Regions from separate parts of the Pantoea phytostimulans genome, predicted to be linked through region 4. Evidence: predicted binding sites of a transcription regulator. Region 4 holds the regulator's gene; each other region holds the start of a gene.
The links. The regulator CRP, encoded in region 4, controls carbon source genes, mostly activating them, when cyclic AMP is high. The targets are predictions, from matches to a motif close to ATGTGANNNNNNTCACAT.
Positions count from the first base shown of each region.

Region 1 (7,602 bases), on a different replicon from region 4:
TGAAAAAGGCATCAACGTTGGCGTAAACCACGTCGCGCATTTTTTGTCGGGTTTCATGGGTAGCGCTACCGACATGCGGCTGTAAAACCACATTCTCTAACGCTATAAGCTCAGCTGGAACCTGAGGTTCATCTTCAAAAACGTCTAAAGCAGCGCCTGCTATTGATCGGTTTTGCAAGGCAGTGATTAACGCCTTCTCATCCACTAAAGATCCGCGAGCGATATTAATCAGCCAGGCATGTTTCGGCATTGCAGCCAACACAGAATCGTCAATTAGTCCACGCGTCTCTTCACCGCCCGATGCAGCAACCACCAGGAAATCGCTTTCTTGAGCCAATGAAATTAAATTATCTCGGCATACATACGGCAACGCGGGTTTAGCGCTTCGACTGAAATAACTGACTGCCATATCGAAGGCTGCAGCACGCTTAGCAATAGCGCGCCCAATGTTGCCCATCCCGACAATACCGATACGTTTATTACTTACCTGAGTGCCGAGTGGCGGAGCCTGTGTAATCCACTGACCTTGTCGTACAAACTTATCACCGGCAACCAGATTACGCGCCCCGCTTAAAATCAGGCCGAGCGCCATATCCGCGACATCATTGGTCAAAACGCCAGATGTGATAGTGACAGCGATATTATGCTGACGGGTGTAATTCAAATCTACGCCATCCGTTCCAACACCGAAAATAGCGATTAAACCCACATCAGGCAGGTGCTCAAGCACCGCGTTACTTACGCCGACATCGCCACGCGTAACCACCGCGCGGACTGCGCTGCCATGTTGATTAAGCCATGCCAGTGGCTCAGCTTGTTCGTAAAGGCGAAAGACCTCAAAGCTATTGCTCAGCTTTTCCAACAGTGAGTCAAGAACAGGTGCGATTAATAAAACAGTGTGTCGGGTAGATGAAGTCATCAGCATTCCTCATAACAGTTACGTTCGGCAGATGACCTCTATTAAAGGCGATTTTGAGCTTTTTTTTGTGACTAAGGTCACGTCAAATAGTGTTACTAATTTGTGTTACCGATGTCGTGATCTTGCTGACTATTCAGGTAGTTGGAAGGGTTCAGATCGTCGCACCCATCGATAACCGATAATGCAGATCAACCTGCTCAATGGTTGGCTGGTGACGCAGTTTTTTAATCAGAATCTCTGTCGCAATCTTGCCCATTTCAAAACGTGGAGTGATCACGCTCGCCAGCTTTGGCGTTGTTACCTGACCAATTTCTAAACCATGAAAACCCGCAATTGCTATTTTTTCAGGTACGTTGATGCCTGCTGCCCGGCACTCCTGTAACACGCCAACGGCTAAGTCATCATTGGTACAAAGAATGCCGTCCATATCAGGATACATCTGGCGGGCTAGCGTCATCATGCCGGTTCCAATCGACACCGAAGAGACCTTATTCGGCACAATGCGGCCATCAGGTAACGCTGCGGCGCTCATCGCTGCACGGTAGCCTGCGTAACGCTGCTCATCACGAATATCTGACATCGATCCAAAATAGATAACGCGCTTTTTGCCGCTACCAATCAACATGTTGGTCATATCAAACCCGGCGCGATAATTATCAAAACCCACATTGATACGTCCCGGGGTTTGACTCAGACCCATCACTTCAGCCACCGGAATGTGAGCTGCTTTTAAATATTTTTCTGCGCGTACGGTATGTGCCGATTCAGTTAACAACAGTGCTTTAACATTGAAAGCTAATACCGTCGCAATTTGTTCTTCTTCACGCTGGCTATCGTAATCATAATTAACCACCAATGTCTGGTAGCCTTGCGTCGCCGTAACCGATTCTATACCCGCTAATAAATCAGCAAATATCTGATTATGAAAAGAGGGAATTAATACGCCAATGCGCGGCATAGCCTGACTTGCCATGGCAGGATTATCAGCATCCGGTTGATACCCGACTTCTTCAATAACGCTGGCGATGCGTTCAGCCGTTTCAGCTTTCACTTTCTCTGGGGTACGTAAATAACGGCTTACCGTCATTTTTGTTACACCCGCTAGCGTTGCGATATCGTGTAACGTGATGCGCTGCATTTTCATTGACTCTTTCCGTTGAACGTCCATCCCGTCTGCATAGTATGCCCGGCGAAACAGCAATGTTGAATCCCTGGAAGCCGCGTAATGCGGCGATTTAACTGCAAAATACGCGATGCCTCACAGCAAGTGTAACTGAGTTTTGTAACATCATTTAAAGTGATCTCCATCACAGTTTTGTTGGCTGTAAAACCGTGAGATAGCATCATCAATTTCGCAATCAAGGCGAGTTTTCGATGAATACACTTTTCAGTCTGGCAGGTAAACGTATTTTGCTGACTGGTTCAGCGCAGGGGATCGGCTTTGTTATGGCGCGCGGTTTAGCTGAACAAGGGGCGGAGGTGATTATTAATGGCACCCATGCTGAGCGTGCTGAAAACGCGGCAATGAAATTACGCGATGAGGGATTCACTGCCCATATTTCGTTGTTTAATGTTGCCGATGAAGCAGCCGTTGAGCAGGCCATTACGCAGATTGAAAATCATATTGGGCCGATTGACGTATTGTTTAACAATGCTGGCATCCAGCGGCGACATCCCTTTACTGAATTTCCGCTGAACGAATGGAATGATATTATTGCCACCAATCAAACCGGCGTATTCATTGTTTCGCAATGTGTAGCCAAAAGAATGGTGGCACGTAAAAAAGGCAAAATTGTTAATATCTGCTCAATGCAAAGTGAATTAGGCAGAGACACCATTACGCCTTATGCAGCAGCAAAAGGTGCGGTAAAAATGTTAACGCGCGGCATGTGCGTCGAGCTGGCTCGCCATAATATTCAGGTGAATGGCATCGCACCCGGCTATTTCCAAACGCCGATGACGCAAGCACTGGTCGATAACGCTGAATTCTCAGAATGGCTCTGTAAACGTACGCCAGCAGCACGTTGGGGTAATCCTGAAGAACTGGTTGGCGCTGCCGTTTTCCTCTCATCAAAAGCCTCTGATTTTGTTAACGGCCATCTGTTATTTGTAGATGGCGGCATGTTGGCGGCAGTGTGATCTTATTAAGGAGAAACTGAGATGGCAGGACAATGCATTATCGTGATGGGCGTTTCCGGTACAGGTAAATCAACTGTGGGTATGGCGCTGGCAGAAGCGGTCCATGCCAAGTTTATTGACGGTGATGATCTTCACCCGCGTTTTAATATCGTGAAAATGGCAGCAGGCGAAGCATTAAATGATGATGATCGTATGCCTTGGCTTGAGCGGCTCTCTGATGTCATTTTTAGCCTTGACCAGAAAAGTGAATCGGGTGTCTTGGTCTGTTCTGCGTTGAAAAAACGCTATCGCGATAAACTCCGTACGGGAAACCCGAATCTGCGCTTTATCTGGCTTAACGGTGACTATGAATGTGTGCTTGAACGCCTGAAATGCAGACAAGGTCATTTCATGCCTGAAGCGTTACTTTTAAGTCAGTTTGCCACGTTAGAAGCGCCAGACGAGGAAGAGAACGACGTCATATCGATAAATATCGCACCTTCACTCAGCCAAATTGTGAATCAATGCGTAGATATTTTACGTGCAGATACACCCTTGCCTGCTCGTCTGGCATCTTAATAGTGCGTTTCATGCCTCGTCAGAATGAGGCATGAAAACACCTTTAGTTTATTTAATGTTGCTGCGTCGTCCTCGTCGCCAGAGCACGATAACCACGAGTAGCACCACCATAGCGACGATAATGCCCGGCAAAATCCACGGCTGTGCTTGTGCCAGTACCGGTGGATGTCCACCTTTGCGAATCCAGGCGACATCACCTGCCGTTACGCGAACCTCAGCATTTCCATAATTGTGCAGGACAAAGTTACTGATTTCTGCGATTTGTTGATCTGTCAGCTTATCAACGTAAGAAGGCGAACTAAAACCCGGCATCAGGACGTCACCGTCTGCGGTTTTACGCTGAACGCCGAACAAAATAGCGGCAATCAGGTTGTTGGGGTTACGCATTCCCGTCGCCGTATTGTGAAACAGAGAAGGATAAGCCTGATTCACACTGCCTGCGCCATCTGGCTGGTGGCAACTGGCGCAATTGCCGCTAAATAAAACGTCTCCATTGCTTAAGCTGTGATTAGCATTATTCGGGTTGCGCCCACGAATGCTGTTTTCAACATCCATAGGTTTACCATATTGATAAGCGGGTTGAGTCTCCCCTTCTTCCCGAATGGGAGCCGTGCTTTTCAGGTAAACAGCGATAGCATTGAGATCGCTTTCAGGAAGATATTGCAGGCTATTTTCTACCGCTTCAGCCATGCCGCCTGCGGCCTGATTTTTGCCCTCTGCGCGGCCGGTTTTTAGATACTGGACCAACTCCTGATTCGACCATCCGCCAATGCCGCTAATCGGGTCAGAGGTAATATTTGGCGCATACCAGCTGCCAAGCGGTCCACCCGCCAGCGGTTGATCGCTTTTTTCCTGCATCAAGACGCCTCGTGGCGTATGGCATGTATTGCAGTGCGCAAGCCCGTTTACCAGGTAATTACCGCGATTCCATTCTGCGCTTTGGCTGGCATCGTTTTGATAGGGTTCTTTATCCGCAAACAGCAGGTTCCAAAAGGTCATACTGAAGCGCATGTTGAAGGGAAAAGGTAAATCGGTCTGTTGATTAGCCTGCTCGACCGGTTTCACCCCGTGCATGAAATAGTAATAGAGCGCATGGAGATCCTCATCCGTCATTTTACTGTAAGAGGTATAAGGCATAGCGGGATAGAGTTTTGCGCCATCGGCGCGCTCGCCCAGGCGAACAGCATTTGAAAATTCAGCCTCGCTATACTGTCCAATACCGCGCGTGCCGGGGGTGATATTGGTGGAGTAGATCGTTCCCATAGGCGAAGCGATGCCGTAGCCGCCGCTAAATGCACTCTTGCTGCCGGGCGCGGTATGACAAGCCTGGCAGTCGGATGCGATAGCGACCTGTTCGCCTCTGGACAAGAGATCGCTATTGGGGGTTTCAGCCTGCGCACTTAGTGTCATCATGGCGGCGAAAGAGGTGATCAGCAGGCGTTTCATGCGAACTCCTTCATGCGCAGGCTGATGTCATGAGCCGCTTTTAAGCCTAATGCCGCCATCGTCAGCGTGCTGTTGACCACGCTGGCAGACGGAATCGCGCCGCCGCCAGGAAGCCAAAGGTTTTCATGGTCAAAGGCCCGACAATTACCATCTACCACGGCATCTTTACCACTTTTCCCCATGATCACGCCGCCCATAATATGGTTATTGGCGTTCAGACCTTGGCTGATCATGAACTCCTTACCATTAAATAATTGCCCGATCTTTTCGAGTTGCACATGTGAGGCTTCGGCACCTTTACGCACATAGTCGCCCACATCGTAATAGATATCGGGGCATGGCAATCCATGCGGGTCTTTACGGGTTTTACTCAGAGTTAAGCGGTTTTCAGGATCCGGCAGGGGTTCAAGGCTAATGGAGAGATCAACGCTGTGTACCGCGCGGTAACGAATCTCTTCGTCCAGCTCTTTACCCACCAAGCCTTTCGCTAAAGCCTGCTGTGTTGCCGTCACGACGCGCGAGATATTATTCAGAATGACTTTATTGGCTGAATAGTCACGACGGAATTCCCCATCGCGATAGCCCACCATACAGCTGCTTTGAGCGGGTCCACGACCAAGCCAAACCGGCTCTTTCGTCAAGAAGGAGCAGTGGAAGCCGGAGTGATCCATCATGTTTCGACCAACCATGTCAGAACCATTGGCAATCCCGTTGGGATTAGCGTCATTAGCCGCCATGAGCAGTAAACGCGGCGTCTCAATGCCATTGCAGGCTAATGCAAAAGCGTTAGCCGTAACTTTATGAGAGGCGCCGGTGTTATCCAGCCAGTGAACAGCAGTGATACGGTTGTTATTATCGGTATCCATTTTGTAGACCACCGCTTCTGCCAATACCACCGCTCCTGCTCGCTCAGCACGTTCTACATGGTGAATACCGTTGTACATCGCTCCGATGGGGCAGATGGGTTGGCAATTGTTGTTGCCGCAACAGGTGGGACGCCCTTCCCAAGGGCGCGTGCTGCGGCCTTGCGGTATCGGCACCAGATTGTACCCATGAGGATTGACCACGCTGGCGAAATAATTATCACCATGAGCAAAGGGCACCATATCCATCGGATAAGGCTGACTACGTTCTACCGGCGATTGTTTGGCAGGATCATTCGGGCCAGCCACCCCAATTTCATTTTCCGCTTTGCAATACCAGGGTTCCAGTTCGTCATAACTGATAGGCCAGTCGCGGCCCACCCCATATTTTGACTGCATGACAAAGTCACTTGGGTGATGGCGCCAGCAGGATGCGGCCCAGTGCCACGTTGTTCCACCCACGGTGCGCAAATAGCCTTGTTGGAAGCTCGACGCATTTGGGCCTGTGACATTGACGTAGTTGTTACGCGGAAAATAGAGTGGCGCCGGGGCAAATTTTGACTGCGGATAAAGCCCCTGAAAATCTGATCCTGCACGATTTGCAAAGGGCATGTTGCGCCAGTTCTCTACCGCTTGAGCACGATCAATTCGCAAGCCAGCTTCCAGCACCAGCACAGAGTATCCTTGACTGACTAACTCATTAGCCATCATGCCGCCAACGATACCTGAGCCCACAATAACAATATCTGCTGAGGCGTCGCCTTGAGCAGTAAATACCGGTTGTTTATTCATTTTTTATATTTTCTAAATACGTTTCTAAGGGAGTTAAAGGCTGGCGATCAAACCGTCATTTTCAACGGGAACAGGCGCAGTCCACCACATCGGACCCTTGCTACAATAGGTTGGTACAACCAATCCATCGCGCACGGTTTGGTACATCAGGGCCTGTTTATAGGCGACCAACGTGCCGTGATAATCATCACCTACCGTTCCGGTATACCAGGCTGTAACAATCTGATAGAGAAATTCGTTTAAGCCTGCTTGCGTGGCTTTAGTCATGAACTGCCTGGCATCGATTCCCGCTATCGCTAATCGTTCTAGTTGGGAAATACGGGCGACAAATTGCGGATCGCGTTGAGTAAATACTTCAAGGAAACGTGCTGCCAATGCACTATCGATTTGCTTATGTTCAGTAATCGTTTGTGACACGGTAATGAAGGCTTTCACCGGATCACTGGCGCTGGCGATTGTGGCGGCAAAAGAGACACCCGGTATCGCAGCAATAGCGCCGGTAAGGGTTAATCCAGCAACCGCACAGAGGAATTCTCGACGAGTGGAACCGGTTCCATTTTTATTTAAAGCTGCACTTTTTGTAGCTGATTCGTGCTTCATGGGTTTTCCTGGTTAGAAGGACAAGCTTTGAAAGGTGATGCAGATCACGGATATTACCGCTTCGTTCCTGTTTTTGTTAATGAGATATAGCGAAAAGATGTCGCCATGTTAATAAATTCGCTCTAAATGATAATTTTGTTTCTTAAACAACCGTCTTATGCGGATGTGCATCGAAGCTTGTTCACTTTCTGTTGCGGATATAACACGCTGGCCTAAGCCGTCATCCTGAAATTCGATTGGACAGTGCAAGTAATGGATGATAATAATTCTCGTTTATGACGGGAT
Region 1 covers NZ_CP173699.1:109,635-117,236, forward strand. The annotation lists gene ACF2G4_RS18985 (2-hydroxyacid dehydrogenase) at 1-919, opposite strand, end outside; gene ACF2G4_RS18990 (LacI family DNA-binding transcriptional regulator) at 1,071-2,063, opposite strand; gene idnO (gluconate 5-dehydrogenase) at 2,294-3,058, shown strand; gene ACF2G4_RS19000 (gluconokinase) at 3,080-3,616, shown strand; gene ACF2G4_RS19005 (c-type cytochrome) at 3,665-5,062, opposite strand; gene ACF2G4_RS19010 (GMC family oxidoreductase) at 5,059-6,717, opposite strand; gene ACF2G4_RS19015 (sugar dehydrogenase complex small subunit) at 6,751-7,317, opposite strand.
Region 1: the regulator CRP is predicted to act here: its motif matches at 2,215-2,232, upstream of idnO (gluconate 5-dehydrogenase).

Region 2 (7,602 bases), 360 kb from region 4:
CAGCAGCGCACCACAAAGTTAAGTGATGATGCAGCAAGCTCATTCAAGCCAATCTGGATGCCCTTGTCTTTCAAGACGCGATCGTCAGCTTCAACCACTTCCTTCAATAGCGCGATCACTTCATCCACATCCGCGTCGTACGCTACACCAATGATGAACTCATTCCGACGAACCGGTTCACGTGAAAAGTTAACAATGTTGCCACTGATAATTTTGCCGTTTGGCACCACAACCATCTTGCCATCAGCACTTCTCAGCGTAGTAGAGAAGATCTGCACATTCAGTACGGTACCCATTACGCCGCCGAGATCGACAAACTCGCCAGTACGGAACGGACGGAAGGTTACCAGCAGCACGCCAGCCGCGAGATTCGAAAGCGAACCCTGCAATGCCAAACCTACGGCTAAACCGGCAGCACCCAGTACGGCAATGACGGAGGCGGTTTGCACCCCAACGCGCCCCAGCGCAGCAATCACGGTAAAGGCGATTACGCCATAGCGCACCAGCGCAGAAAGAAAGTCCGCTACGGTTGCATCAATGTGACGTGCCAGCAGCAGGCGATTCACCCCATTAGATATAATGCGGGCGATGATCATCCCGACGATAATAATGGCAATTGCCGCCACAATATTGACTGCATAGCTCAGAAGCAGCGCCTGGTTACGTACCAGCCAGCTACCTGCAGTGTTGATACCATTGACGACGTTTAAGTCTTCCATTAGTAAGCCCTGTTGTTAATTCCCGTCGGGAAAGCACAAAAACTGCCAGATGTAATCCGACACCCGTGATCAAGGGTAATCAATTATCCAGCGAAGCGCCAAACAGCAGAGGAATTAAGTGAAATTTCCAGAATAACGGGCATAAAAAAAGGCCCTTTCGGGCCTTTTTTGTACTGTAACGTAGAATTAATTACAGTACGTCAACTGCGTTGAGCTCTTTGAATGCTTGCTCAAGACGCACCACCATGGATGCCTGAGCAGAGCGCAGCCATACGCGTGGGTCGTAGTATTTCTTGTTCGGCTTGTCAGCACCTTCTGGATTACCCAGCTGCGCTTGCAGATAGCCTTCGTTCTTTTTGTAGTACTGCAGGATGCCGTCCCAGGTTGCCCATTGGGTGTCGGTATCGATGTTCATCTTGATCACGCCGTAGCCGATAGACTCTTCGATTTCTGCAGCAGATGAACCTGAACCACCGTGGAAAACGAAGTCCAGTGCGTTATGCGCCAGGCCATGTTTCTTGGTCACGAATTCCTGAGAATCACGCAGGATGGTTGGCGTCAGCTTCACGTTACCTGGCTTATAAACGCCGTGAACGTTACCGAATGACGCAGCGATAGTGAAACGTGGGCTGATGGCATTCAGTTTTTCGTAAGCGTAGTTAACGTCTTCTGGCTGGGTGTAGAGTGCAGATGCGTCCATATGGCTGTTGTCGACGCCATCTTCTTCACCGCCGGTGCAGCCCAGTTCGATCTCCAGCGTCATATCCAGTTTGGCCATACGCTCAAGATATTTGCTGCAAATTTCGATGTTTTCTTCCAGTGATTCTTCAGACAGGTCGATCATGTGTGAAGAGAACAGCGGCTTACCGGTTTTCTTGAAGTGCTCTTCGCCAGCGTCCAGCAGGCCGTCGATCCACGGCAGCAGTTTCTTCGCACAGTGGTCGGTATGCAGAATAACAGGCACGCCATACTGCTCAGCCATCAGGTGAACATGATAGGCACCGGCGATAGCGCCGAAAATTGCCGCGCCCTGTGGCTTGTCGGTTTTGAAACCTTTACCGGCGATAAATGCAGCACCGCCGTTAGAGAACTGAACGATAACGGGCGCTTTCGCTTTCGCTGCCGCTTCCAGAACCGCGTTGATAGAATCGGTGCCGACGCAGTTTACCGCTGGCAGGGCGAATTTATTCTCTTTCGCCACTTTGAAGATCTTCTGTACGTCGTCACCAGTGACTACGCCGGGTTTAACGAAATCAAAAATTTTAGACATGATTGTGTCCTGTTTCGTGATCGTGCTTCCCCTTAAACGGGGTACGATTTAAACGCCCAATCGGGCAAGTCTTCAGGCGACGCCATCTGGCATCGCCCCCAAAGGATTACTGCTTCGCACGCTCTTCCAACATGGCAACCGCTGGCAATTTTTTGCCTTCGACGAATTCCAGGAACGCGCCGCCGCCGGTTGAGATGTAGGAAATTTTGTCTTCAATGCCGAACAGGTCGATTGCCGCTAAGGTATCGCCGCCGCCTGCAACAGAGAAAGCTTCGCTGTCTGCAATGGCGTTGGCAACGATTTCGGTGCCTTTACGGAAGTTCGGGAATTCGAACACACCCACCGGGCCGTTCCACAGGATGGTTTTCGCATCTTTCAGAATGGCAGCCATCGCCTGTGCAGTTTCGTCGCCGAAGTCCATAATCTCTTCGTTATCCGCCACTTCGGAAACCTTTTTCACGGTAGACGGGGCAGTTTCAGAGAATTCTGTGCCAACGCGAGAATCAGTTGGAACCGGAATACCGTACTGATCGCGCAGCTCTTTTGCTGCGGCTACAAAGTCTGGCTCGTACAGCGATTTACCGACGTTGTTGTCGATTGCGACGAAGGTGTTAGCGATACCGCCGCCGACGATAACCTTGTCAGCGATTTTAACCAGTGACTGCAACACGTCGAATTTGGTCGATACTTTTGACCCACCCACGACTGCGACCAGCGGACGCTGCGGGTTGTTCATCACTTTACCCAAGGCTTCCAGCTCGGCAGAAAGCAGCGGGCCTGCACATGCGATAGGCGCGAATTTACCTACGCCGTGGGTTGAAGCTTGTGCACGGTGCGCAGTACCGAAAGCGTCCATCACGAATACGTCGCACAGTGCAGCGTATTTTTTAGACAGTGCTTCGTCATCTTTCTTTTCGCCTTTGTTAAAGCGAACGTTTTCCAGAACCACCAGCTCACCTGCGCCGACTTCAACGCCTTCAAGGTATTCTTTAGCCAGGGTAACGTTGGTGCCGCTCAGCTTATCTTTCAGATAGTTAACGACCGGCAGCAGAGAGAACTCTTCGTTGTATTCACCTTCGGTCGGACGACCCAGGTGAGAGGTAACCATCACTTTCGCGCCCTGTTTCAACGCCGCTTCGATGGTAGGCAGAGAAGCACGGATACGTGCATCAGACGTCACTTTCCCTTCTTTCACTGGTACGTTGAGATCGGCACGGATCAGAACGCGTTTGCCAGCAAGATCCAGATCGGTCATCTTAATTACAGACATGGTGAATCCTCTCGTTGATTCTCGTAAGTTTTGCCAGACGCAGACCGCGTCTTACCTGAAACCGCTTGCGGCCATTGCTAACGTCGTGTCGAGCATTCGGTTAGCAAAGCCCCATTCGTTGTCACACCAAACCAAGGTCTTGATCAGGTGCTGACCGCTGACCCGCGTTTGCGTACCGTCCACAATGGCACTGTGCGGATCATGGTTAAAATCGACTGAGACTAACGGTAATTCTGTATAGTCAACTATACCACGAAATGCACCCTCTGCCGCGCTTTGCAACAAAGCGTTAACTTCACACGCCTTTACGCCCTGACGCACAGAAACACTGAGATCAATGGCTGTCACGTTGATGGTCGGCACACGCACCGCTATCGCTTCAAAGCGGTCGTTGAATTTCGGAAAAATACGGGTAATGCCAGCCGCTAAACGCGTATCCACCGGAATGATTGACTGACTTGCCGCACGCGTGCGGCGCAGGTCGCTGTGATAAGCATCAATCACCTGTTGATCGTGCATCGCCGAGTGAATTGTCGTTACTGTGCCAGATTCGATGCCAAAGGCGTCATCCAGCAGCTTGATCACGGGGATAATGCAGTTCGTGGTACAGGATGCATTGGACACGATGCGGTCAGAATGTTTAAGAGCCTGTTCGTTAACACCGAACACCACTGTTGCGTCGAGGTCGTTGCCACCCGGATGGGAGAACAAGACTTTTTTCGCACCCGCTTGCAGATGTGCTTCACCATCCGCACGTGATCCGTAAACGCCAGTACAATCCAGCACCACATCCACGTTCAGTTCGCGCCACGGCAACCCCCTCAGTTCAGCCTGATGCAAGATGCGAATGGTGTCATCACCCACCCACAACAGATCGCGCTCCTGACGCACATCAAACGCGAAACGACCGTGGCTGGTGTCGTACTTTAGCAAATGCGCCATGCCGACAGCTTCTGCCAGCTCGTTGATCGCCACCACGGTGATTTCAGCACGTCGCCCTGTTTCATACAGTGCGCGCAATACGTTGCGTCCAATACGGCCAAAACCATTTATAGCTACCCGGACGGTCATCTTTCTCCTGCCAAATCTGACTGAAAAAACGTGCCGTTAGCCTGAGCGTTCTCCTGCGTTTTGTACAGGAGATTATTACCCGGCATCGTCCGAAACTGGATTATCTGGAGCAATAACTGAAACGGTTCAGCGAGGATAAGGGAAGGAAGGAATAACAGGAATGATTGTGATCAATTACGCTGCTTATATTTGGATCTGCGTCACAAATATGCATAAAAAACGATTATTACTGTAGGAATAAAGCGTCAAAAAAGGGACGAATGTGCTCGTCCCTTATAAACAGGCTAAACAGCGCGGCTGCGCTGCTTTAGTATCCCGTTACGCTAACAGCGCTTTGGCTTTTGCCACGACGTTGTCGACGGTAAAACCAAACAGTTCAAACAGCTGGTCAGCCGGAGCGGATTCGCCGAAGCTGGTCATACCGATGATTGCGCCGTTCAGACCGGTGTATTTAAACCAGTAATCTGCAATGCCCGCTTCGATTGCTACGCGTGCGCTGACGGCTTTTGGCAGCACAGACTCACGGTATTCATCGCTCTGCTTGTCGAATGCATCGGTAGATGGCATAGACACGACGCGCACTTTACGGCCTTCGCTGGTCAGCTTGTCGTAAGCAGCTACGGCCAGCTCAACTTCTGAACCGGTGGCGATCAGGATCAACTCAGGCGTGCCTGCAGAATCCTTGAGCACGTAACCACCACGCGCTACGTTTGCCAGCTGCTCAGCGGTACGTTCCTGCTGTGCAAGGTTCTGACGCGAGAAGATCAGCGCGCTTGGGCCGTCTTTACGCTCAATGGCATATTTCCATGCCACTGCAGATTCAACCTGGTCACATGGACGCCACAAGCTCATGTTTGGCGTGGTACGCAGGCTCGCCATTTGCTCAACCGGCTGGTGCGTTGGGCCATCTTCGCCCAGACCGATAGAGTCATGGGTATAAACCATGATCTGACGGATCTTCATCAGCGCCGCCATACGCGCCGCGTTACGCGCATATTCAACGAACATCAGGAAGGTTGCGGTGTAAGGCAGGAAACCACCGTGCAGCGCCAGACCGTTAGCAATTGCGGTCATACCAAATTCGCGCACGCCGTAGTGAATGTAGTTACCGGCTGCATCTTCATTGATTGGCTTGGATCCAGACCAAATAGTCAGGTTACTTGGCGCCAGGTCAGCGGAACCGCCTAAATATTCTGGCAGAATCTTACCGAAAGCTTCGATAGCATTCTGTGACGCTTTGCGGCTGGCGATTTTGGCTGGATTAGCCTGCAGCTGCTCAACAAATTTCTGCGACTCTTCCTGCCAGTTAGCAGGCAGTTCGTTGCTTACGCGACGCTTGAATTCAGCCGCCAGCTCTGGGTTTTCTTTAGCATAGGCCGCAAACTTCTCGTTCCAGGTTGCTTCTTTCGCCTGGCCAACTTCTTTCGCATCCCATTCAGCATAGATTTCTGAAGGAATAACGAACGGCGCATGTTCCCAGCCCAGCTGTTTGCGGGTCAGTGCGATTTCGTCGTCGCCCAGCGGTGCGCCGTGTGAATCGTGCGTACCGGCTTTGTTTGGAGAACCGAAACCGATCACGGTTTTGCACATCAGCAGTGAAGGCTTGTCGCTAACCGCTTTCGCTTCTTCGATGGCTTGAGCAATTGCATCTGCGTTATGACCATCAACGCCGCGCACCACGTGCCAGCCATACGCTTCGAAGCGCTTAGCGGTGTCATCGGTGAACCAGCCATCAATGTGACCATCAATAGAAATGCCGTTGTCATCATAGAAGGCAACCAGCTTGCCTAATTTCAGCGTACCCGCCAGCGAGCAAACTTCGTGTGAGATGCCTTCCATCATGCAACCATCGCCCATGAATACGTAGGTATTGTGATCTACGATGTCATGGCCTGGACGGTTGAACTGCGCTGCCAGCGTACGCTCGGCAATGGCGAAGCCTACTGCGTTAGCGATGCCCTGGCCCAGCGGACCGGTGGTGGTTTCAACGCCAACGGTGTAGCCGTATTCCGGATGACCTGGAGTTTTAGAATGCAGCTGACGGAAGTTTTCCAGCTCGCTCATCGGCAGATCATAGCCGGAAAGGTGCAGCAAGCTGTAAATCAGCATGGAGCCATGACCGTTAGAGAGGACAAAACGGTCGCGATCGGCCCACAGTGGGTTAGTTGGGTTGTGATTCAGGTAGCCACGCCACAGTACTTCGGCGATATCCGCCATGCCCATTGGGGCACCCGGATGTCCCGATTTAGCTTTCTGTACTGCATCCATACTTAATGCGCGAATGGCGTTGGCGAGCTCTTTACGAGAGGGCATTTTCTACTCCAGGTCGGATTAATGCTTAGCGTCTTAACTTATTGTAATTAATCAGTTATCAAGCGAAGCAAGGAAAAAGTTGCACATCAATGTACATGAAACTAAGGGCAAAAGTACATGCTGCAAATGGCTAAATGTCTCCGCTTCGTCTGGCTTTCTCAGCGTAGTCTGCTAGCAAAGTGTGAGACACCGCGTTATAAAAAACACCTTTAAATACCTGCCTATGTTTCAGGTGTTTGTTTTTCTTACCTTGTTACCAAAAGGACGATGGAATGAAAATCCAAAAAACGGCTGTAGCTCTTGGAATTGCAGTGCTGCTGAGTAGCTGCGCCGGGTTTGACAATAATGCGCTACTGCAATCTGGTGCGCAGGCGTATCAGGCTTACACGCTGAGCGATGATCAGGTGAAACAGCTGAGCAATCAATCTTGTGAACAGATGGATAAAGAGAACCAGATTGCGCCTGCCAACAGTGAATATCAGCAGCGTTTAAATAAGATTGCCGCCGCACTCGGTGACAACATCAATGGCGTTCCTGCCAATTACAAGGTTTATCAAACCAAAGACGTTAACGCATGGGCAATGGCCAACGGCTGTATCCGTGTTTACAGCGGCTTGATGGATATGATGACCGATAATGAAGTAGAAGGTGTACTCGGCCACGAAATGGGTCACGTTGCCTTGGGCCATACGCGCAAAGCGATGCAGGTTGCTTACGGCACTACCGCTGCGCGCACTGCAGCCGCGTCGGTGGGTGGCGTAATCGGTTCGCTTTCGCAATCTCAGTTAGGCGAGTTGGGTGAGAAACTGGTTAACGCGCAATTCTCGCAGACGCAAGAATCGCAGGCTGATGATTACTCCTATGACTTGATGAAGAAACGCAACATCGATCCAAATGGATTGGTCACCAGTTTTGAGAAATTAGCGAAGCTAGAGGAAGGACGCCAAAGCACAATGTTT
Region 2 covers NZ_CP173698.1:2,342,400-2,350,001, forward strand. The annotation lists gene mscS (small-conductance mechanosensitive channel MscS) at 1-719, opposite strand, end outside; gene fbaA (class II fructose-bisphosphate aldolase) at 910-1,989, opposite strand; gene pgk (phosphoglycerate kinase) at 2,096-3,259, opposite strand; gene epd (erythrose-4-phosphate dehydrogenase) at 3,311-4,330, opposite strand; gene tkt (transketolase) at 4,649-6,643, opposite strand; gene ACF2G4_RS10905 (M48 family metallopeptidase) at 6,916-7,602, shown strand, end outside.
Region 2: the regulator CRP is predicted to act here: its motif matches at 4,519-4,536, upstream of epd (erythrose-4-phosphate dehydrogenase).

Region 3 (7,602 bases), 290 kb from region 4:
GGTTGAATGCAGCGATGCGAAGAAGTTCGAAGAATTCCAACGTAAAAATGAGGTTAACCTCGCGTTGGATGGCGGCGATAATCTGACTTATATCGCGCCCACCATGGTGAATTTGAACATCACTCAGGAACGTTATCCTGAAGTGAAATTCCGCAAAACACGCGAGCATTAATCGTTTCACAGTAGCCATTCTATACGCTAAATAATTCGAGTTGCAGCAAGGCGGCAAACGCGTAAAGCCCGATGATCTTACCGTTGTAGGTGATTCGGGTGAGAAACAGCCGTTAACGCCTCTGCCGCTTGAAGGTGGATGGGTATACTTAAGAGTGGCTCTGTTTTCCCCTGTTACAGACTCTTCCTAAAAACACACCGTTTCGCCTATTTCGACCAGCTATCAACCAGTTACTCCGGCAAAATCCAAAATACCGACTATCATTGTTCTATCGGACGGCGAAAGAGACGTTTCTTCTCCTTGCGTCCAGTATTGCAGTAGCGCCGTTTGCTACTGTCGCGCCTACGGTTGTGGGTGAGTTAACTGATAGAAGGAATATATCGATGAAGAATACTAAGATTGCTAAAACCCTGATTGCCGCGATGGTAGGTTCTGCTTTACTGAGCGGCAGCGCGCTGGCTGAAGATTCAATGTCGCAAAAAGCACAGCAGACTGCAGACAGCACGGGTTCGAAAATCGATAGTTCTATGAAAAAAGTCGATGGTTTTATGGACGACAGCGGCGTAACTGCCAAAGCTAAAGCCGCTCTGGTAGATGACGAAGCCATTAAAAGTACGGATATCTCAGTTGAAACGCATCAAGGCGTTGTGACGTTAAGCGGTTTTGTCACTTCACAGGATCAGGCTGAAAAAGCGGTGGCCCTGGTGCAGAAGGTTGAAGGTGTTAAATCCGTCAGCGATAAACTACACGTTAGAGACAGCAAATCTCAGTCAATGAAAGGTTATGCAGGCGATGCTGCAACAACCAGCGAAATTAAAGCTAAGCTATTAGCGGATGACATTGTTCCGTCGCGCAAGGTGAAAGTTGAAACAACCGATGGCGTTGTTCAGCTCTCAGGTACCGTTGAGAACAAAGCTCAGTCAGATCGTGCTGAAGGTATCGCAAAAGCTATCGAAGGCGTGAAAAGCGTTAAGAATGACCTGACGGTTAAATCTTAATGGTGAACGTGCGGCATTTTCGAATGCCGCACGAATAAGAAAACCCATCCTGGGCTCAAATAAGCAGTTCGATTTTCACTATTGGTAAGGAGAGGCTTATGTTTCGTTGGGGCATTATTTTTCTGGTAATCGCGCTGATTGCCGCAGCGTTAGGTTTTGGTGGTTTAGCCGGCACAGCAGCATGGGCGGCTAAAGTTGTCTTCGTTGTTGGTATTATCCTGTTCCTCATCAGCCTGTTCACTGGCCGTAAAAAACTTTAGCCGATGAGTCTTGCAGTTTAATGCGAACCAAGTACGCATAAAGCGGAGACCAGTCATCTGTAGCGAAAGGTGTGAGGAACGGAAATCCTCATCACGCTACAATGGGCAGGCGGCATTAAGCCGCCTGCCCGGTTAAGGAAATCATGACTGGTTCTCCGGAATGCTGCGAACAACAACGGAAAAAATCCCTCAGCCATTCTGACCGAGAACCCCTTTCGAGGTTCAGACATTGGGCATACGCATACCTGTCACACTTGGGGCGATCGAACCCCTTGCGCTTACACCGTTCAAAGCAAAAAAAATGGCGTTGGTATGTGAAGGTGGCGGACAACGCGGCATCTTTACTGCCGGTGTACTAGATGAATTTCAACGCGCTAACTTCAATCCCTTTCACTTAATGCTTGGCACCTCCGCGGGTGCGCAAAACTTGTCAGCATTTGTCTGCGCGCAACCGGGCTACGCTCGCCGCGTTATTACGCGTTACACCACCAGTAAACTCTTTTTTGATCCCCTGCGTTTTGTGCGTGGCGGCAATCTGATCGATCTTGATTGGCTCATTGAAACCACCCGCAGTGAATTCCCGCTTGAAATGGCCACTGCGCAAACCCTGTTCAGTAGCGGCCGCGAGTTTTATATGTGTGCGTGCCGCAGCGACGACTATTCACCGGGCTACTTTGCGCCTACCCGCGACAACTGGCTAAACATCATTAAAGCGTCAAGCGCGATCCCTGGCTTTTACCGGCTTGGGGTTGATCTTGAAGGCATCAGTTATCTGGATGGCGGTATCAGCGACGCCATTCCGGTGCGGGAAGCGGCGAAGCGCGGCGCAGATACCATTGTGGTGATACGCACTGTGCCGTCGCAAATGTCTTATACGCCTAAATGGTTCAAACGGATGGAGCGTTGGTTAGGTGAAAGCGCGCTGAAGCCGATGATCCATGTGCTTAATCATCATGAGCAGAGTTATCGGGAAATTCAGCAATTCATCGAACAGCCGCCCGATAACTTACGTATTATTGAGATCTTTCCGCCGCGTGCGCTGGCCAGCAATGCGTTAGGTAGCCGCATATCGTCGCTGAATCAGGATTACCATTTGGGACGTCGTTGTGGTCGCTACTTTCTCGCCACGCTGGGACAATGGTTGAGTGATGCCGAGCCGTTTATGCAGCATGCGGCGATTACGCCGCCTGCGCCGGTAGCGAACGCGCCGGACACGCGTGCCATCATCACGCCGCCGTTGGCGGGTAACGACGCCGATTACGATAAAGGATCGCTGGCATGAGATTTATCGACACCCATTGTCACTTCGATTTTCCGCCCTTCGTTGATGATGCGGAACAGAGCATCGCCCGCGCCGCCGAAGCAGGCGTAGAAAAAATCATTGTGCCTGCGGTAGATGTCAGCCGTTTCGCCGTGGTGTGCCAGCTGGCTGCCGATCATCCGGCGCTCTATGCCGCGTTGGGTCTGCATCCGATTGTAATTGAGTCGCACCAGGATGTGCATCTGGATAAATTGGAAGCCTACCTCAAGCAGCCACCCGAAAAGCTGGTGGCGATTGGTGAGATCGGATTGGATCTCTATCGCGAGGATCCGCAATTCGACAAGCAAGAGCGTTTGCTGGATGCACAGCTCAGGCTGGCAAAAAATTACGATCTGCCGGTCATTTTGCATTCACGTCGCACGCACGACAAGCTCGCACTGCATCTGCGCCGCCACGACTTGCCCCGGCGCGGCGTGGTGCATGGATTTGCTGGCAGCCTGCAGCAGGCGCAGGCGTTTATCAAACTTGGTTACGCTATTGGCGTGGGCGGCACCATTACGTATGAACGCGCCAGTAAAACTCGCCAGACCATTGCCCAGTTACCGCTGGAATCGCTGTTACTGGAAACCGATGCACCGGATATGCCGTTAAACGGCTTTCAGGGCCAACCCAATCGTCCCGAACGGGCACGTCTGGTGTGGGAAACGCTGTGTAGCCTGCGCAATGAATCCCCGCAGCAGATTGCCGATGCACTGTGGCTAAACAGCCAAACGGTATTTCGGTTCTCCTGCTAAATCCTAAATCATTGAAATCACTGAATCTTGCTCAGGCAATTCATCTTCTGCTGTGCGGCATACAGCTATAATCCTTCTTTCCCACATTCGGCCGTGTGATTGACTAAGCTGAATACAAATACTGGCACGATTATTCGGCAAATGTGATAATAATAACATTGTCGCTGTTGGCGTATTGTTACGCTGGCAAGCTGTTATTTGTGATATTTATCACTCTATCAGTACCGAATTTGCAGTCTGACCTTACCTTGATGTGACTCTCACCACATAAACCATCGGCTGCATTTGTTAGTATTGTCACATTCACTCGGCCCGCTTGCTGGCCGCGACCGAACCTGTTGGAGAGCATCATGACCGATATTAAAGCGCAAGCACTGCGCGCGCTGAAACTGATGGATTTAACCACGCTGAATGAAGATGACACCGACGCAAAAGTCATTGCGCTGTGCCATCAGGCGAAGTCACCGGCTGGCAACACGGCCGCGATTTGTATCTATCCGCGCTTTATTCCTGTTGCACGCAAAACGCTGCGCGAGCAGGGTACGCCAGAGATTCGCATTGCGACCGTGACCAATTTTCCACACGGCAATGATGATATCGATATCGCGCTGGCTGAAACCCGCGCCGCCATTGCTTACGGTGCCGATGAAGTCGATGTGGTATTTCCTTACCGTGCGCTGATCGCCGGCAATACGCAGATCGGTTTCGATCTGGTGAAAGCCTGTAAAGAAGCTTGTGCCGCAGCGGATGTGCTGCTGAAAGTGATTATCGAAACGGGCGAACTTAAAGAAGAAGCCTTGATTCGTCAAGCTTCTGAAATTGCCATTGATGCGGGTGCAGACTTCATCAAAACCTCAACCGGTAAAGTACCGGTTAACGCGACGCCGGAAGTGGCGCAGATCATGATGAGTGTCATTCGCGATAAAGGCGTGAAGCAGCAAGTTGGCTTCAAGCCCGCTGGCGGCGTGCGTACGGCGGAAGATGCTGCGATCTATCTTCAGATAGCGGAAGAGACGCTGGGCGCCGACTGGGCCGATGCGCGCCATTTCCGCTTTGGTGCTTCCAGCCTGCTGGCTAACCTGCTGAATACGCTGGGCCATAACAGCGAAACCAGCAAATCCGGTTATTAATTCTTTAGGCGGTCATTGGCCGCCTTTCTAACACCGACCTTCCCTTTGTAAGGGGGCTACCTTGTTCCTGGCTCAAGAAATCATCCGCAAAAAACGTGACGGCCACGCGCTGAGTGAAGAAGAGATTCGCTTTTTCATCAACGGCGTGCGCGATAACAGCGTTTCCGAAGGTCAGATTGCCGCGCTGGCGATGACCATCTATTTTCACGATATGACGCTGCCTGAACGTGTGGCGTTAACCATGGCAATGCGTGATTCCGGTACGGTATTGAACTGGAAATCACTGAATTTAAATGGTCCGCTGGTCGACAAGCACTCAACCGGCGGCGTAGGTGATGTTACGTCACTGATGCTTGGCCCCATGGTGGCTGCCTGCGGCGGTTACATTCCGATGATCTCCGGACGCGGCCTTGGGCATACGGGCGGCACACTGGATAAACTGGAAGCAATTCCCGGTTTTGACATCTTCCCGAGCGACGATCGCTTCCGCCAGATCATCAAGGAAGTCGGCGTCGCAATTATCGGTCAGACTAATTCACTGGCACCGGCTGACAAGCGCTTTTACGCCACGCGCGATATCACCGCCACCGTTGACTCTATTCCGCTGATCACCGCGTCGATTCTGGCGAAAAAGCTCGCCGAAGGTTTAGATGCGCTGGTGATGGATGTGAAAGTCGGTTCCGGTGCTTTCATGCCCACTTACGAAGCCTCGGAAAACCTGGCGCAGGCGATCGTTGGTGTGGCCAATGGCGCGGGTTGTAAAACCACCGCGCTGCTTACCGATATGAATCAAGTGCTGGCATCTACCGCCGGGAATGCGCTGGAAGTGCGTGAAGCGGTGCGTTTCCTCACCGGCCAGCAGCGTAATCCACGCCTGCTGGAAGTGACGCTGGCGCTGTGCAGCGAGATGCTGATCTCGGGCAAACTGGCGGCAGATGACGCCGAAGCGCGTCAAAAACTGATGCAGGTGCTGGACAACGGCGCTGCTGCGGAGATTTTTGGTCGCATGGTGGCCGCGCAGAAAGGGCCAGTCGACTTTGTTGAGCGTTACGATGCTTATCTGCCGGCACCCACGCTGAGTAAAGCGGTTTACGCCGATCAGCCCGGTATTGTTAGCAGCATGGATACGCGTGCGCTTGGCATGGCCGTGGTGGGCATGGGCGGCGGGCGTCAACGGGCCAGCGACAGCATCGATTATAGCGTTGGCCTGAGCGATATGATCATGCTCGGCGAGCGTGCCGATACCGAGCGACCGCTGGCGGTGATTCATGCCAGCAGCGAAGCTAACTGGCAGCAAGCGGCAAAAGCCCTTAAAGCCGCCATTAAACTTAGCGACAGGGCGCCCGCCGCCACGCCGGTGGTCTATCGCCGCGTGACTGAAGCCGGTTAAATAATACAATCGGTGCCAGCCGCAAAGCATTCGGGTATACTGATCTGATCGCTTTTTTTTGACTTGTCACGCGCACAGGCGCAGGAGACTTGCATGAAACGTGCTTTTATAATGGTTCTCGACTCCTTTGGAATCGGCTCCAGCAAAGACGCTGAAAAATTCGGTGACGCAGGTTCAGACACTTTAGGCCATATCGCTGAAGCCTGTTTAAAAGGTGAAGCGGACAAAGGACGCAAAGGTCCGTTGCATCTGCCGAATCTGACCGCATTAGGTTTGGGTAAAGCCGCAGAATTATCTACCGGACGCTTCCCGGCTGGCCTCGATCCAGAGGCAAAAATCACTGGCGCTTATGCTTTCGCCAGCGAACTCTCTTCCGGTAAAGATACGCCATCTGGCCACTGGGAAATTGCCGGTGTGCCGGTTTTGTTCGACTGGGGTTACTTCAGCGACAAAGAAAACAGTTTCCCGCAGGAATTGCTGGATAAACTGGTTGAGCGCGCAGAGTTACCGGGCTATCTCGGCAACTGCCACTCATCGGGTACGGTGATCCTCGACCAACTGGGCGAAGAGCACATGAAATCGGGCAAGCCGATTTTCTACACCTCTGCGGATTCCGTGTTCCAAATCGCTTGTCACGAAGAGACGTTTGGCCTGGATCGCCTCTATGCGCTGTGTGAAATCGCGCGCGAAGAGTTGACCGAAGGGGGCTACAACATCGGCCGTGTGATTGCTCGTCCGTTTGTGGGCGATAAAGCGGGGCATTTTGAGCGTACCGGCAATCGCCACGATTTAGCTGTGGAACCGCCATCGGCGACCATGCTGAAAAAACTGGTAGATGAGAAGGGCGGTCACGTGATTTCCGTGGGTAAAATTGCGGATATTTACGCCGAGCAAGGCATTACCAAAAAGGTTAAAGCCACCGGACTTGATGCGCTGTTTGATGCCACGATCAAAGAGATGAAGCAAGCGCCTGATCAATCCATTGTGTTTACTAACTTCGTTGATTTTGACTCAACGTGGGGACATCGTCGTGATGTTGCCGGTTACGCAGGGGGGCTGGAGCTGTTTGATCGTCGTCTGCCGGAGCTGATGGCATTGGTGGAAGAAGATGACATTTTGATCCTGACCGCCGATCACGGCTGCGATCCTACCTGGGAAGGCACTGAACATACGCGCGAGCACATTCCCATTCTGATCTACGGCCCTAAAGTAGAGCCTGGCTCGCTTGGCTACCGCGATACCTTCGCGGATATCGGCCAGACAATTGCACACTATTTTGGCCTGTCCAGCATGGACTACGGCAAGAACATGCTGTAAAGCAGCTATTTAAAAAGGATAACGAACAATGGCAACTCCTCACATTAATGCAGAAATGGGTGATTTCGCGGACGTCGTACTGATGCCTGGCGATCCGCTGCGTGCCAAGCACATTGCAGAAACCTTTCTGGAGAACCCGGTTGAAGTGAACAACGTGCGCGGCATGTTGGGTTACACCGGCACGTACAAAGGTCGCAAAATTTCGGTGATGGGCCACGGCATGGGCATTCCGTCTTGCTCGATCTACACCAAAGAGCTGATCACCGATTTCGGCGTGAAA
Region 3 covers NZ_CP173698.1:2,415,411-2,423,012, reverse strand. The annotation lists gene prfC (peptide chain release factor 3) at 1-172, shown strand, start outside; gene osmY (molecular chaperone OsmY) at 556-1,170, shown strand; gene ACF2G4_RS11255 (DUF1328 domain-containing protein) at 1,269-1,430, shown strand; gene ACF2G4_RS11250 (patatin family protein) at 1,660-2,712, shown strand; gene ACF2G4_RS11245 (TatD family hydrolase) at 2,709-3,485, shown strand; gene deoC (deoxyribose-phosphate aldolase) at 3,836-4,615, shown strand; gene deoA (thymidine phosphorylase) at 4,677-6,005, shown strand; gene deoB (phosphopentomutase) at 6,099-7,322, shown strand; gene deoD (purine-nucleoside phosphorylase) at 7,351-7,602, shown strand, end outside.
Region 3: the regulator CRP is predicted to act here: its motif matches at 3,737-3,754, upstream of deoC (deoxyribose-phosphate aldolase).

Region 4 (7,602 bases):
ACGCCTCGCCCGCCAGACTAAAGCTGGCTACCGCGCCCAACGCCATTAACCAGGCTTTGGGATTGATTAACTGTAATAATCCGCCCTGCCAAAATGGCATGGGTGCTGCGGGTGCATCATCGGTTTCCAGTTTTTCATAAGCTGCGGTCGCAATCTTCCATGCCAGCCACAATAGATAGAGGCTACCGGCAATCTTAAGGAATAAATGCAGTGAAGGATAAAGCACGATCAGGCCGCCCACACCGAACGCCACCATCAGTAACATGACCTGCATGCCGATCATGATGCCAATCATCAGCGGAATGGTGCGCATAAAGCCAAAATTGGCGCCCGAGGCGGTGAGTAACATATTATTAGGGCCTGGCGTGATCGCGGCGACCCAGAGAAAACCCAACATCGATAAAAAAAGGCTCAGTTCCATGAAAATCGGGTGCTCCTCACCCCATCAAGCAAAAAACCTATCGAAGCTAACAGTGTGATATGGAACAGACAAGCCTTTACGACATGAAATTTACTGGCAGTGCAGATGAACGTTTTAACGCACCCGCGGGCTTACGCAACCCGCATCTGCAAACCGTGCTGCCGCGCCTGCTCAGACGCCATGTAACGTTGCAGCCACACTGGCAGCGGCTCGATCTGCCGGATGGCGATTTTGTTGATCTGGCGTGGAGTGAAGATCCGCAGCAAGCGCAGCACAAGCCGCGCGTGGTTCTGTTTCATGGCCTTGAGGGGAGTTTTACCAGCCCTTATGTACATGGTTTGATGCAGATGTGTCAGGCGCGCGGTTGGCTGGCGGTGGTCATGCATTTTCGCGGTTGCAGTGGCGAGCCAAATCGCCTGAACCGTATTTATCACTCCGGTGAAACCGGCGACGCCAGCTTTTTCCTGCACTGGTTACGCGCGCGCTGGGGCCATGTTCCCACCGTGGCGGTTGGTTTCTCGCTTGGCGGTAATATGCTGGGCTGTCTGCTGGGTCAACAAGGCAACGAGGCCGCACTGGATGCAGGCGTAATCGTTTCGGCCCCACTGATGCTTGAGCCCTGTAGCCTCCGGCTGGAGCGAGGTTTCTCACGCTTCTATCAATATTACCTGCTCGCTCAACTCAAGAAAAACGCTGAACGCAAGCTGCTTGCCTGGCCGGAAACGCTGCCGGTGGATTTAACTCAATTGAAGGCGTTGCGCCGTTTACGTGATTTTGATGATGCGATCACCGCACGTGCCCACGGCTTTACGGATGCCAGCGACTATTATCGTCGTGCCAGTGCTTTGCCTTTATTAAAGGCGGTGCGTAAACCGCTGCTGATCATTCATGCCAAAGACGATCCGTTTATGAGCGATGAAGTGATACCGCGCAAAGAACAATTATCTGCCACTATTACTTATCAGCTGACGTCACATGGCGGCCATGTTGGTTTTGTCGGTGGTACGCTGCGTCAACCGCAACTGTGGCTGGAACAGCGCGTGCCGCAATGGATTTCCCCTTTTTTGGATTGCTAACCCGTGATTATTCCCTGGCAAGATGTTTCGCCCGAAACACTCGAAAATCTGATTGAAACCTTTGTCCTGCGAGAAGGTACCGACTACGGCGAGCATGAGCGCAGTCTGGAAGACAAAGTTGCTGATGTACGCCGCCAGCTTGAGCGTGGCGATGTTGTGCTGGTGTGGTCTGAACTGCATGAAACGGTAAATATCATGCCGCGCAATGAATTTCGCAGCTAATGCGCTAACGAGAAATTCATGCTAACAATGCTCTTCGCCCGACCTCACAGGGAGTTTTTTTATGTCTGCTCGGCATCCAATTATCGCGGTGACCGGCTCCAGCGGAGCCGGAACCACCACCACCAGCCTCGCCTTTCGTAAGATTTTTCAGCAGCTGGATCTGCACGCGGCAGAGCTTGAAGGCGACAGTTTTCACCGCTTTACCCGCCCGGAAATGGACATGGCGATCCGCAAAGCGCGCGATCTTGGACGTCATGTCAGCTATTTCGGTCCCGAAGCCAATGACTTCGGCCTGCTAGAACACTCTTTTATCGAATACGGTAAAAGTGGTCAGGGTGAGTCGCGCAAATATCTGCATACCTATGATGAAGCGGTGCCGTGGAATCAAGTGCCCGGCACGTTTACACCCTGGCAGCCGCTGCCGTCGAATACGGATATTTTATTTTACGAAGGCCTGCACGGCGGCGTTATGACAGCGCAACACAATGTGGCTGAAAACGTCGATTTACTGGTTGGCGTAGTGCCGATTGTGAATCTGGAATGGATTCAGAAGCTGGTGCGTGATACCAGCGAGCGCGGGCATTCACGTGAAGCGGTGATGGATTCAGTGGTGCGTTCAATGGAGGATTACATCAATTTCATTACCCCACAGTTTTCCCGCACGCATATTAACTTCCAGCGCGTTCCTACCGTAGACACGTCAAACCCGTTTGCCGCACGCACCATTCCGTCGCTGGATGAGAGCTTTGTGGTGATCCATTTTCAGGCGTTGGAAGATATCGATTTTCCTTATCTGCTGGCGATGCTACAGGGATCGTTCATTTCGCACATTAATACGCTGGTGGTGCCGGGCGGCAAGATGGGATTAGCGATGGAGTTGATTATGGGGCCATTGGTAAAACGATTAATGGAAGGTAAGCGGATTGAATAAATATCTACCCTAAATAATTCGAATCGCAGGAAGATGGCAACGAATGAATCCTGATGAGCTGATTAAAGTAGATGTTACCGGTGAATGCGGGCAGTCAACGCACCAGCAATTTGAAAAATGATGGATAGAGAGGCCGAGAGTCGGCCTCCAGCAATTACCGTTCTTTCACTTCATAGCTGTGGGTCATTTCTACCCCTTTACCCAACATGATCGCGACTGAGCAATACTTCTCAGCCGAAAGATCGACAGCACGTGCAACCGCTTTGTCAGCCAGCGCTTTGCCGCTGACAATAAAGTGCAAATTAATATGCGTAAAAATACGCGGCGCTTCTTCGCGACGTTCGGACGTCAGCTTCACCTCGCAATCCACTACATCATTGCGGCCTTTCTGCAAAATGGTGACCACATCAATCGCGCTGCAACCGCCCGCTGCCATCAACACCATTTCCATTGGGCTAGGGGCTTTATCGCCGGCGTTGCCGTCCATCAAAACCTGATGACCAGAAGAGGATTCACCAAGAAACGTTAGACCTTCAACCCATTTCACTCTTGCCTGCATGATTTAGCTCCCAGAATATGCTGATTTGCCGCCAGAGTACGCTTTCACCTGGTAAACAGCAATCCAGAGAAATCCGCACTTTGCTGAAGCGAGACAACACAAGACAGTCGGCAAAAGCTGTGCTACAAACAGAGCTGAAAATATTTTTCGTCACTCGATGACGGAGCCGGGAAGAATTAAGCGCACTGCGCCAAATGCAGCCCGAATAATTTCCAAAATGGAAAATGCTTTACGCTTTCATCGCCTGACAGGGAAACTGTCCCCTGTATTTTGGGCACGATTACAACAGAGGATAATAGCGAATGGTTCTCGGCAAACCGCAAACAGACCCTACACTCGAATGGTTCCTGTCCCATTGCCATATTCACAAATATCCATCCAAAAGTACGCTGATTCACCAAGGTGAAAAAGCTGAAACGCTTTACTACATCGTGAAAGGTTCCGTTGCGGTTCTGATCAAAGATGAAGAAGGCAAAGAGATGATTCTCTCCTATCTGAATCAAGGCGATTTTATCGGCGAGCTTGGCCTGTTTGAAGAAGGTCAGGAACGCAGCGCTTGGGTACGTGCGAAAACCGCGTGCGAAGTGGCGGAAATTTCTTACAAGAAATTCCGTCAGTTGATTCAGGTAAACCCGGATATTTTGATGCGACTGTCGTCGCAGATGGCGCGTCGCTTACAGGTAACGTCAGAAAAAGTGGGTAACCTCGCTTTCCTCGACGTGACTGGACGCATTGCACAAACACTGCTTAATCTGGCCAAACAGCCAGACGCCATGACGCATCCCGACGGCATGCAAATTAAAATTACTCGTCAGGAAATTGGCCAAATTGTTGGTTGTTCACGTGAAACCGTGGGCCGTATTTTGAAGATGCTGGAGGATCAGAACCTGATCTCAGCACACGGCAAAACCATCGTCGTTTACGGCACCCGCTAATTCCTGTCACTCCCGGCGTGATGGCAACATCACGCCGTTATTATTTGCGCTGAGCTGATGTGGCGTCGAATCATTTATCATCCTGAGATCAATTATGCCCTGCGGCAAACGCTGGTCCTTTGCGTGCCCGTTGCGCTCGGCTGGCTGTTTGGCGATCTGCAAAAAGGTCTGCTGTTCTCATTGGTTCCCGCTTGCTGCAATATTGCTGGCCTTGATACGCCCCACAAGCGCTTCTTCAAACGCCTGATCGTTGGCGGCGGCCTGTTTGCACTTGGCAGCTTTCTTATTCAGTGGCTCACGCTGAAAGGCATTCCCCTGCCCGCGATTCTGTTTGTCGTGCCGCTTTTGCTGGGTGTAACGGGTGAGATCAGTCCACTTCACGGGCGTTTACTGCCCGGCGCGCTGATCGCCTCTATCTTCACCTTAAGCCTGATGGGGCACATGCCTGTCTGGGTTCCGCCGCTGCTCTACATTGGCGGTACGCTGTGGTATGGCCTGTTTAACTGGTTCTGGTTTTGGTTGTGGAAAGAGCAACCAATGCGTGAAAGCCTGAGTCTGGTCTATCGCGAGCTGGCAAATTATTGCGACGCGAAATACACCTTGCTGACACAACTCACCGATCCTGAAAAGGCGCTGCCACCTCTGCTGGCGCGTCAGCAAAAAGCAGTGGATTTGATTAATATCTGCTATCAGCAGATGCATATGCTGTCTGCCAACGGTGATGAAACCCATAAACGCCTGAAGCGGGCTTTTCAAGTTGCGTTGGATTTACAGGAGCATATTTCGGTCAGTCTGCATCAGCCGGAAGAAGTGCAAAAGCTGGTTGAGCAAAGCCATGCCGAAGCGGTGATCCGCTGGAACGCTAAAACCATTTCTGCACGGCTGCGCGTCTTAGCTGACAATATCCTTTATCACCAGCTTCCCGATCGTTTCTCAATGGATAAGCAGCTGGGCGCACTGGAAAAAATTACGCGCCAGCATCCCGATAACCCGGTCGGCAATTTTTGTCTTTACCATTTCAACCGCATCGCCCGCGTGTTACGTACGCAAAAGCCGCTCTATCAACGTGACTTAATGGCCGATCGCCAACGTCGCCTCCCGCTTCTGTCTGCGTTGCGTAGCTACCTAAGATTCAGATCCGCCGCACTGCGCACCGCCGGACGGTTTTCTGTGATGCTAATGTTTGGCAGCGCGTTGGCGATGTTTTTCAATATCCCCAAACCCTACTGGATTTTGATGACCATTATGTTCGTCAGCCAGAACAGTTACAGCGCCACGCGGGTTCGTATTCAGCACCGTGCGCTGGGTACTTTTGCTGGATTGGTGATTGCGGCCGCCACGCTGCGCTTCGCCGTCCCGGAATCGCTGGTGCTGTTGATCATGCTGGCCATTACTTTTATCAGTTATGTCTTCACTCGCCAGTTTTATGGTTGGGCAACGATTGGTTTTACCGTCACAGCGGTTTATTCGTTGCAGTTGCTGTCACTGAATGGCGCGCAATTTCTGCTGCCGCGCCTGATGGATACCATAATGGGCTGCCTGATCGCCTTTGGCGGTATGGTGTGGCTGTGGCCACAATGGCAGAGCGGTTTATTGCGTCAAAATGCGCATGATGCGCTGGAAACTTACCAGGATGCGCTGCGCATGTTGCTGGGGCCTGAACAATCGGCTGAAAAACTGGCTTATCAGCGGGTGCTGGTTAATCAGGCACATAACGCCTTGTTCAACTCGCTCAATCAGGCGATGCAGGAGCCGGGTTTTAATTCGCAATATTTAAAAGATATGCGCATGTGGGTGACACACAGTCAGTTCATCGTTGAACACATTAACGCCATGACCATTCTGGCGCGTGAACATACCATGTTGCCCCCTTCACTGGCGGAGAGCTATTTGCAGTCGTGTGAAATTGCCTTGCAGCGTTGTCAGCAGCGGCTGGAGTATGACGGGAACAGTTCTCAGACCAACGTGTTGGAAGCCGCAGAGAACATCAACGAAGGCCCGATTACGGTGTTAGAGCAGCATGTTAAACGCATTCAGGCCCATCTGAGCGTGATGCATACCATCTCGTCTTTGGCCTGGAGCCAGCGCCCGCAACACGGTCGCTGGCTGGTGAGGCATTTGCGGAAAAGCTAATTCACGGAGAAAAGGCGTTACGCGTTAAGCACCTTTTCTACCGCTTTGGCGAAACGCATCATGCCTTCTTCAATATCGGCGGGCTCGATCACCAGCGATGGCGCAAAACGAATCACGTCGGTGCCAGCCACCAAAATCATTAAACCTTCTGTTGCGGCAGCATTCAGGATGTCTCGCGCTTTGCCTGCGTGCTGCGGTTTCAGCGCCGCGCCAATCAGCAAACCTTTACCGCGAATATCTGAGAACAGATCGTGCTTCGCATCAATAGCCTTCAGCGCTTCAACATATTGCTGACGACGCGTTTCAACCCCGTCCAGGACTTCCGGTGTGTTGATGATGTCCAACGCAGTTTCGGCAATGGCGCACGCCAGCGGATTACCGCCGTAAGTGGTGCCATGCACGCCCGGCGCCATGGTCGACGCGATTTCATTGGTGGTCAGCATCGCGCTTACCGGAAAACCGCCGCCCAACGCTTTGGCCGAGGTCAGAATATCTGGCGTCACGCCATAATGTTCATAGGCAAATAGCTTGCCGCTGCGACCCATACCGCTTTGTACTTCATCCAACACCAGCAGCGCCTGATGTTGATCGCACAATGCGCGTAGGCCTTGCATAAATTCCGGCGTGGCGGGCATCACGCCGCCCTCACCCTGGATCGGCTCAACCACGATGGCACAGGTGTGATCGTCAATCACCGCTTTGACAGCGTCCAGATCGTTGAAAGGCACATGCACAATATCCGCCGGTTTTGGACCAAAGCCATCGGAATACTTCGGCTGCCCGCCAACCGATACGGTAAACAGCGTGCGGCCATGAAAAGCATTGTGGAAAGCGATGATTTTGCTTTTGAAAGGACTATGACGCTTATAGGCATAATAACGCGCCAGCTTGAAGGCGGCTTCGTTAGCTTCTGCGCCAGAGTTGGCGAAAAAAACGCGGTCAGCAAAGGTGGCGTTGATTAACTTGCTGGCAAGACGCAGCGCCGGTTCGTTAGTAAAAACATTGCTGGTATGCCACAGCGTTTCACCCTGGCTTTTCAGCGTTTCTACCAGCGCCGGATGGCAGTGGCCCAACGCAGTCACCGCGATGCCGCCTGAAAAGTCGATATACTCTTTGCCTTGCTGGTCCCATACGCGACTGCCTTTGCCTTTCACCGGCACAAACTGCGCTGGTGCATAAACAGGCAAAATAACGTTATCGAACGTTTCCCGCGTTACCGCAATTTTTTCCGCTGCCATTGACGACCTCATTTGATTGTTTGTTGAGCCAATGTGAAATAATAATCACAAAATATGCATAAAAAATCATTCAAAGGCAAACAGTGT
Region 4 covers NZ_CP173698.1:2,705,024-2,712,625, forward strand. The annotation lists gene ACF2G4_RS12700 (LysE family translocator) at 1-421, opposite strand, end outside; gene ACF2G4_RS12705 (hydrolase) at 481-1,497, shown strand; gene ACF2G4_RS12710 (YheU family protein) at 1,501-1,719, shown strand; gene ACF2G4_RS12715 (phosphoribulokinase) at 1,781-2,650, shown strand; gene ACF2G4_RS12720 (OsmC family protein) at 2,805-3,209, opposite strand; gene crp (cAMP-activated global transcriptional regulator CRP) at 3,512-4,144, shown strand; gene ACF2G4_RS12730 (YccS/YhfK family putative transporter) at 4,202-6,277, shown strand; gene ACF2G4_RS12735 (aspartate aminotransferase family protein) at 6,295-7,515, opposite strand.